4 regions of the Colwellia sp. BRX8-7 genome follow, and region 1 is predicted to be linked to each of the others. Evidence: predicted binding sites of a transcription regulator. Region 1 holds the regulator's gene; each other region holds the start of a gene.
The links. The regulator sigma-54, encoded in region 1, starts transcription at its own class of promoters, with help from an activator protein. The targets are predictions, from matches to a motif close to GTTGGCACGNNNNTNGNNT.
Positions count from the first base shown of each region.

Region 2: the regulator sigma-54 is predicted to act here: its motif matches at 860-878, upstream of H4J57_RS11095 (DUF2884 family protein).
Region 3: the regulator sigma-54 is predicted to act here: its motif matches at 1,319-1,337, upstream of H4J57_RS11165 (DUF4097 family beta strand repeat-containing protein).
Region 4: the regulator sigma-54 is predicted to act here: its motif matches at 1,297-1,315, upstream of flgA (flagellar basal body P-ring formation chaperone FlgA).

Region 1 is NZ_JACGVP010000011.1:169,907-172,103, reverse strand. It holds gene lptB (LPS export ABC transporter ATP-binding protein) at 1-244, shown strand, start outside; gene H4J57_RS12590 (RNA polymerase factor sigma-54) at 324-1,832, shown strand; gene hpf (ribosome hibernation promoting factor) at 1,856-2,143, shown strand; gene ptsN (PTS IIA-like nitrogen regulatory protein PtsN) at 2,189-2,197, shown strand, end outside.
Region 2 is NZ_JACGVP010000010.1:30,968-33,164, forward strand. It holds gene zapE (cell division protein ZapE) at 1-765, shown strand, start outside; gene H4J57_RS11095 (DUF2884 family protein) at 931-1,740, shown strand; gene H4J57_RS11100 (EAL and HDOD domain-containing protein) at 1,871-2,197, opposite strand, start outside.
Region 3 is NZ_JACGVP010000010.1:48,919-51,115, reverse strand. It holds gene H4J57_RS11170 (EAL domain-containing protein) at 1-1,191, shown strand, start outside; gene H4J57_RS11165 (DUF4097 family beta strand repeat-containing protein) at 1,380-1,724, shown strand; gene H4J57_RS11160 (hypothetical protein) at 1,952-2,152, opposite strand.
Region 4 is NZ_JACGVP010000001.1:216,807-219,003, reverse strand. It holds gene flgN (flagellar export chaperone FlgN) at 1-40, opposite strand, end outside; gene flgM (flagellar biosynthesis anti-sigma factor FlgM) at 78-392, opposite strand; gene flgA (flagellar basal body P-ring formation chaperone FlgA) at 467-1,159, opposite strand; gene H4J57_RS00940 (chemotaxis protein) at 1,343-2,197, shown strand, end outside.

The DNA of each region.
Region 1 (2,197 bases):
AGATGAACCTTTTGCTGGTGTTGATCCAATTTCAGTAGGTGATATTAAAAAAATTATTCTACACTTAAAAGAACGTGGCATTGGTGTGTTGATCACTGATCACAATGTACGTGAAACTCTCGATGTATGTGAACATGCGTATATTGTTAGTCATGGTGAACTTATTGCAGAAGGTACTGCAGATCAAATTCTTGCAAATCAACACGTAAGAGATGTATACCTTGGTGAACAATTCACGCTATAGTAGTCAGTAAATGAATAGTATCTTCGTATGAAAAAAACGAAAATATCCCATTAAAAATAATAGGAAGTTAATGACCTAAATGCGCCCTACTCTACAACTCCGCATAGGACAACAATTAACCATGACGCCACAATTGCAGCAAGCAATCAAATTGCTGCAACTGTCTACGTTAGAGCTTCAACAAGAAATTCAGGAAGCCTTAGAAAGTAATCCATTATTAGAAATGGATGAGTCTTCAAATAATCCTGAAGATAAAAGTACTGACAACCTTGAAGAAGCTCACACTGCCGGTACTGGTGATGTTAAAGAAGCCCCCGCTTCTGATGGTAGCGAAGACGCTACGCCTACCATTGATGAAATCACCACCACTGAAGCCATGGACAAGAACGATATCCCTGAAGAATTAAACATGGATACCACTTGGGATGATAACTACACGGCTGGTGCAGCAAGTTCAAGCTCAGGCCCAGCTTCAGAAGATTATACTTACCAAGGCGAGACTCAAGACTCCATTCAAGATCATTTGCGCTGGCAAATGGAATTAAGCCCTTTTACCGAAACAGACCGCGCTATAGCGACAGCAATTATTGATGCTGTTGATGACGCCGGTTACTTAACGGTATCTAGTGAAGACATTTTAGAAAGTGTTGCCATTGAAGGAGTAGAGCTTGATGAAATTGAGGTGGTACTAAAACGTATTAACCTCTTTGATCCTGTTGGTGTCGCTGCTCGTTCTATTTCAGAATGTTTAATCATTCAACTTAATCAATTTGACCCCGCTACACCTTGGTTAGCAGAAAGTAAGTTAGTTTTGCGTGACCATATTAATCTACTGGGTAGCCGAGACTATCGTACATTAATGCGTAAAACTCGACTGAAAGAAGAGCAACTGCGCGAAGTAGTGCGTCTTATTCAATCACTTGACCCTAGACCCGGCGATAGTGTGATGAAGAGTGACGATCAGTATGTTATTCCTGATGTTTCTGTTGAAAAGAAAAATGGCCGTTGGGTGGTCGAATTAAATCCTGATACTGCGCCAAAACTTTCGGTGAATCAGCAATATGCTTCGATGTCACGTTCGATGAAGTCGACAGCTGACACACAATTTATTCGCTCAAATTTACAAGAAGCTAAATGGTTTATTAAAAGCTTAGAAAGCCGTAATGATACCTTATTAAAAGTGTCAAACTGTATTGTGCAACGTCAAATTGGCTTTTTTGAACATGGTAATGAAGCCATGCGTCCAATGGTTTTAAATGATATTGCCGAAGCTGTCGATATGCATGAATCAACCATTTCACGAGTGACGACACAAAAGTATATGCATACGCCACGTGGAATTTTCGAACTGAAGTTTTTCTTCTCAAGCCATGTTGGCACCGAAAGCGGTGGCGAATGTTCATCAACAGCTATTCGTGCATTAATCAAAAAATTTGTTGCTGCCGAAATCCCAGCAAAACCACTTAGTGATAGTAAAATGGCTGATTTATTAGCCGATCAAGGGATAAATGTAGCTCGACGTACCATAGCAAAATATCGAGAGTCACTTTCTATTCCACCTTCTAACCAACGAAAAAGTTTACTTTAACGAAAAGATGAGGAATTAAGCTTATGCAAATTAATCTTTCTGGCCACCATGTTGACATTACCGAAGCTTTACGAGAAAACGTCACGACAAAGATGGCAAAATTAAGCCGACATTTTGATCATATCAATAATGTTCATGTTGTTCTCACCGTTGAAAAATCAAATCAAATTGCTGAAGCGACTGTTCACGTTAGTGGCTCTGATTTACATGCAAAAGCTGAAAATGCTGACATGTATGCCTCTATTGATAGTCTTGTTGTTAAGCTTGACCGGCAAATATTGAAGTACAAAGGTAAAACGAATCAGCATTAATGCTGTTTATCGCCTGTTCACTCACCAAAGAATCTAAGTAGTATAATGAAGTTG
Region 2 (2,197 bases), on a different contig from region 1:
GTACTGTGTTTTGATGAGTTTTATGTTTCAGATATTGGTGACGCTATGTTGCTTTCTGGCTTATTTCAGGCGTTCTTTCAACAAGATATTATTTTAATCGCTACCTCTAACTGTCGACCCGAAGAACTTTATCGTAATGGGTTACAGCGCGAAAGATTTATGCCTACTATAGATTTAATTAACGATTATTGCCAAGTATTATCGGTTGATGGTGCTGTAGATCATCGCTTAGACCGTTATGATGAAACCGCAATTGCATATCGCGACTATACTTACCCATTAAATAACAAAACGCTTAGACAAAGGTTTTTAGATATTACGGGTATTGAAGGTACTTCAGGTAATATAACTGTTAACCACCGTAAAATCCCTTTTCAAGCGAAAACAGATACTATTATACTTTTTGATTTTTATGCACTATGTTCTGGTCCTAGAAGTCAGCGAGACTACATTAGCCTAGCTGATCATTTTAAATTGGTATTGCTTGACCAAGTTCCTCAATTTGACGGAGAGCGCATAACGTCTGTTATATCAGGCGTAGAAGATGACTATCAACGCGACGGTAAATTGTTAAGCCAACTTCGCCACTTAGATGATGAAGCTCGGCGCTTTATTGCTGTTGTTGATGAATTTTATGATAGAAATATACGACTTATTATTAATGCTGAAGTTGATATTATTGAGCTTTACCAAGGACAGCAATTAAGTTTTGAGTTTGCTCGCTGCCAATCCCGTCTCATTGAAATGCAACAATTAGCATATTAGCCACAAATGTGTTTATTTCACTAATAAATGGTATTTAATTTTCATTTTATTCTATGTTTATTTTGTATCTTATTGAATTTTATTGGTTTTACTAGTTGGCACTAGTTTTGTAATGTCTATATTAAGTTAGGCATTATTTAATCGATAACAATCGAAGGGCATAATATGAAAACACTCATCGCAACAGCACTTATATTGGCAAGCAGCAGTACGTTCGCTTCCACCGCATCTTTTACAAATGACTCATGCAATGCAACAATATCTGGTGGTATTAAAATTACGCCAACCGCTATTGAATTCTCTAAAAGTAAACTGCCACTCTATAAAATTGTTGATAATGAACGATTATATGTCAATGGTGTTCAAGTTGACTTAACAGATAATCAGCAATCCTTGGTTCATGATTATTCGTCTGGCATTAGGGCTGCAGTTCCACAAGTAAAAAGTGTTGCATTAGATGCTATTGATCTTGCGAATGACGGCATTAATTTAGCGTTTAATGAGTTACTCGGTCAAGATAATACGCTGAGTGCTGAAATTACTAGTCAACTTTCAGAGATACGTAAAGAAGTTGATCTGGGCTTAACCAGTGATAATGACATTTATTTTGACGAGGATGGTTTTTCAGGAGAAAACTTTTTCAACGAAGATTTTGAGCAACGTATTGAAAGTGCAATAGAAAAGACGGTGCAAAATTCGATTGGTAGTTTAATGATAGCGGTAGGGCAACAGATGCTTTTCTCTGGTGGCGATATGAACGCTTTTGAATCTCGCATGGAGGATTTCGGTGAAAAAATGGAAAACGAAATGGAATCTCGTGGTGAACAAATTAAAAAAAGTAGTGAAGTACTTTGTCAATCTGTTGTCGACATCGATGCACTTGAAGACAGGTTAACTAACGAAATAATAGTATTAAAAGACTTTAATTTATTAACCACTACTGTTTCATCTAAAAACGCTAAAGAACTTATGTAATTTTAACTAAATATAGATAAAATTCTCTATCGCCTATTATAACATGGGCGCGTTAGTCTCTAATCATTGACAATAAAAACAAGTAAATAATTCAGTTACTTGTTTTTTGTCAATCGAACCATTGACTTAATTAACTGCCATTTGTCATCTGTGACTGCTCGTCAGCCCAAGAAAGTGCTTGGTTGTAATCTCTAATGACTTTTTCCTTTTCTATACCTAACTTCTTCATAACAATAGTGGTTTCATCCCATTGTGCATGTTCAATGTACTCTAATAACTGGATTAATTCAGCCAATACGCCTTTCTTAGTGAGTAAAGAAATCTTTATCTCTTGCGCAAGTGGTAACTTTTCTAAAACAGTTTCAAGTTTTTCATCTAAAATGGCATCAATTAATGATAATAAGCCCGTTAAGAAAGCAATAGATGAATCTATTGGAGCATTTATATCCTTTGAGAC
Region 3 (2,197 bases), on a different contig from region 1:
AAGATTAATGACTCTATGGGACACGAAGTAGGAGACGTACTTCTATGTCAGGTAGCAAAGAGAATGCAAGCTGTTGGCAGAAAGCAAGATACGGTTTACCGCTTAGGTGGTGACGAATTTAGTATTATTATTGAAAACACCAACGATATTCATACGATCACCAGTATTGCTAAAGATGTGCTAACGACCATTGCCCAGCCGCTAAAACTGAGAAATCAAGAAGTAGTTCTTTTTAGTAGCTTAGGTATTGTACTTTATCCTGAAGATGGTATATCACCGCAAGAGCTACTGAAAAACGCAGATACAGCCATGTATCATGCTAAAAACAATGGTGGTAATAAGTATCAGTTCTTTAGTGATTCGATGAATAAGGCAGCAGTTAAGCGCTTACAAGTTGAAAGCTTAATACGCCATGGTTTAAAAGAAGATTCCTTCTCAGTCTTCTATCAACCTAAGATTGAAATTTCTACCGGTAAAGTGGCCGGTATGGAAGCCTTAGTGCGTTTCGAAACCCCTAAAAAAGGCATCATTAGCCCAATAACTTTTATCCCTATTTCGGAAGAAACAGGCCAAATAATTGACATTGGCGAAGTGGTTTTAAGAAAGTCATGTTTTGCAACTAAAAAATGGGTTGATGCCGGGCTATTTAGTGGTCGGGTAGCGGTCAATTTATCAGCGGTGCAATTTACCCAGCCTAATTTGGTTGGCATGATTGCTGACATTCTCAAAGAAAGTCAATTACCGGCTAAGTACCTTGAATTAGAAATAACGGAAGGTACCGTTATGGACTCTCCCCAAAAAGCCATTGATATTATGTTGCAAATTCGAGCTATGGGTATTCACTTGTCGTTAGATGATTTTGGTACTGGCTACTCATCGCTCGCTTATTTAAAGAAGTTTCCGCTTAATACCTTAAAAATAGATAAAGCTTTTGTTGATGATATTGAAGAGTCTGAGCAAGGACGTAACATGGTTGCTACTATAGTGACAATTGCGCACAACTTAGGCATGCAAGTAGTCGCAGAGGGAGTTGAGACCAATCAACAGCTCAACTTCCTATCTGGTTTACGCTGTGAGCAATTACAGGGGTATTTATATAGTAAACCCTTACCAGAAAATCACTTTCAGAAATATCTCCTCTCGCACCAAATAACTAACAAATCGACTGATTTTGGCAAAACGTCACGTTAATGTCACTTTGTAAATAAAGTGACTAAACAACGGCACTACCTTTGACAAAGTTTTGACAAAGTTTTGACAAAAATACGATCTCACTACCCCTCCCCTCTAAAAGCCTTATTAAGTAAGGCTCTTAATTCTTGGCACACTCTATGCTTTAACATTCATGAAATTAATAAAAACTAATGAAGGAAATATGAATGCTTAGCTCACTTATTTTATCAATGACAATGTCAGTTTCACCATTACCTGTTATAGAAACCAACTCATTAAATATGATTGAAACAGGGCGTAACCTTAATGGTGTTCGCATCAATAATTCAACATCAGATGTTGAATTAACAGGTCGTAATCTTAATGGTGTTCGCATCAATAATTCAACATCAGATGTTGAATTAACAGGTCGTAATCTTAATGGTGTTCGCATCAATAATTCAAAATCGGATGTTGAATTAACAGGTCGTAATCTTAATGGTGTTCGCATCAATGATTCAAGATCTGATGTGGAATTAACAGGTCGTAATTTAAATGGCGTTCGTATCTAGGGGTCCAAGATGATCAACTTATTTAAAGCTCTATTTGTAACAACTAAAGCAAACCCTATTGCTGCTAGCATTGAAATTAAAGAGATGCCAGCTAGTAAGTGGTGGACGTAATAATCATTGAACCACTATTTACAATGGTTAGTTTGAAGAAAGACACTGTTTGCTACAAGGAATGTAGCTGTCTTATTTTATCTAGAGTGATAAAGAAAAATTAATTTTAAAAACTTCTAAGCTTTTAAAATTAGTGTATTAAAGCCAAACATCTTATTCATTTTCATCCGTTTCTTCATACAGAACATTGGCCAAATAAAAGGCCCAAAAACTAATCCTGCACATGCCCAGCGCTTCAAACCTAAACCACTACGTAATGCCTGGCAGTAAAAGAACATCGAACAAACAACACTGACAACCGCTAAAAATAACAACATAATATTTACCGCTAAACTGACTAAAAGAATGGCTAAAACTTTATA
Region 4 (2,197 bases), on a different contig from region 1:
ACTGTTGAGCAATTAATTGCTCTGCTGCTAACGCTGTCATCAGGTGTAACTCCTGTGATTAGGTTAACAGTAAACTGTTAGCCTAGTTTAAATTCGAAATTTGCTATACTGGCAGCAAGCTTTTCAGGATCAACTTTATACTCACCATTTGCAATGGCTTTTTTGAGTTGATCGATTTTTTTCTGATCAACGGCTGGTGCGTCATTCGCTTTCTTTTGTAACTCATTTAACTGTTGAGCTTGTGGTGTTAAAGAGACTGAATCTTTACCTACAGATCTTCCTTGTTCACTACTTGCTGCATTTTGTGTGGCTTGCTGTTTGACTTGTACTTGTTGATCAAGCTTTTGCTTTACCTGACTGTTGTTTGACAAGTTATTGATATTTATAGCCATAATACTATCCTATAGATAACGGGTTGATATTCACTATCTTGTTATCGGCAAGCAGCCTAATAACTTAACCATTATTATAAATTAATTATCACTTCGTTGATAGCCGATACTCGCCCTGTTACCGTTCTACCACTGCCTTCATTTTCAACCGCTATTTGCTCGCCAAGCCCGCCGTCTTCAAGGGCTATGCCGGAGGTTTTTATTGTCAAGGTATTCGATTGCGCAATAAGCGTGACATGGCTGCCTTTGCAAACAAAACAAATATTTTTTTTAGTTAGAATGACACCCGCCCTCAACTTTCTTTTAGCTCTGGTACCAATAACGATTCTGGTATCATCTAAGCTCTCACCACGAATTCTATATTTATCGCGATATTCAATGGTGACATTTGAACTATCAACTCTACTGCCCTTACTAATGATACTTTTTGCAACAACTACCGGTATGACCACTTGAATTTTTGCAGGAATATAAAGATACCAAGACGATGGGTCGTCGCAATTTATTTTAACATTTACGTTTCTACCATTATGATTTTCAGGTATATTTGCGATTAAAGGTGTTAAACAAGGTTTAATAATAATTCTGGGATCTAAAGTAGAGACTGAAACGTTTATCTTTCCTTGCTTTGGCAATGGCGTGTTATTTTTTATAAATTGGGTAACAAAATCTTGAAGTTGCTGTCTGTCCATCGTTTGGGCAAAGGCTATATTTGAAAAAAGCGCTGAGATTAGCGAAAGAATGATAAATATCTTGAATATGCTCATAAATTTGTCAACTATTTGCTAGGGAAATTAAAATACTCGTCTATGCTTAATTTATGTATAGTTTAACAATAATTAAAAACAGACGAATACGCACTAAACGTCAAAAAATTGAACGTTCAATATGTATCTGTAAGCACAATCAAGAAGTGTGCCTTTTTGTGAATTAAGTAAAATGAGGTTTGTATGGCAGGAATTTTAGACTCAGTAAATCAACGCACTCAGTTGGTTGGACAGAATAGGCTTGAATTATTACTTTTTCGTTTAATCGGACCACAACGTTTTGGTATTAATGTTTTTAAAGTACGTGAAGTTATGCCTTGTCCGCGCTTAACCTTACTGCCAGGACAAGACCCTTTTATTAAAGGTGTTGCCCATATTCGTGGCCAAACCATTTCAGTGATCGATTTGAGCAAATCGACAGGTGGCCCAGAAATAGTGCCAGATGAAAATTCCTTTGTCATTATTGCAGAATATAATCGCAGTGTGCAGGGCTTTTTAGTTGGCGGTGTTGAGAGAATCGTCACGTTAAGCTGGAAAGATATCATGCCCCCTCCAGAAGGTGCTGGCAAATCAAGCTATTTAACGGCGGTTACAGAAATAGACAAAAAAATGGTCTCTATTTTAGATGTAGAGAAAATTTTAAATGAAATTAGTCCTATTTCAACAGAACTCAGTGAAGGTGTTGTTGATGCGAGTGTCGGAGTTAGTCTTGGCGAACGGGTAATTATGATCGCGGATGATTCAACCGTAGCTCGAAATCAGGTGAGAAGAGCTCTAGAGCCATTAGGCTTAACAATGTTGTTAGCTAAAAATGGCCAAGACGCTTTAGATCAATTACTTGCTATAGAAGCCGAGTGTCATACATCAATTACCGAAAAAGTGGCTTTACTTATCTCTGATATAGAAATGCCTGAAATGGACGGTTACACCTTAACCGCTGAGATTAAAAATAATGATCGATTGAAAGCCATGCCGGTTATTTTACATACTTCGCTAAGTGGTGTTTTTAATAATGCCATGGTTGCTAAAGTCGGTGCA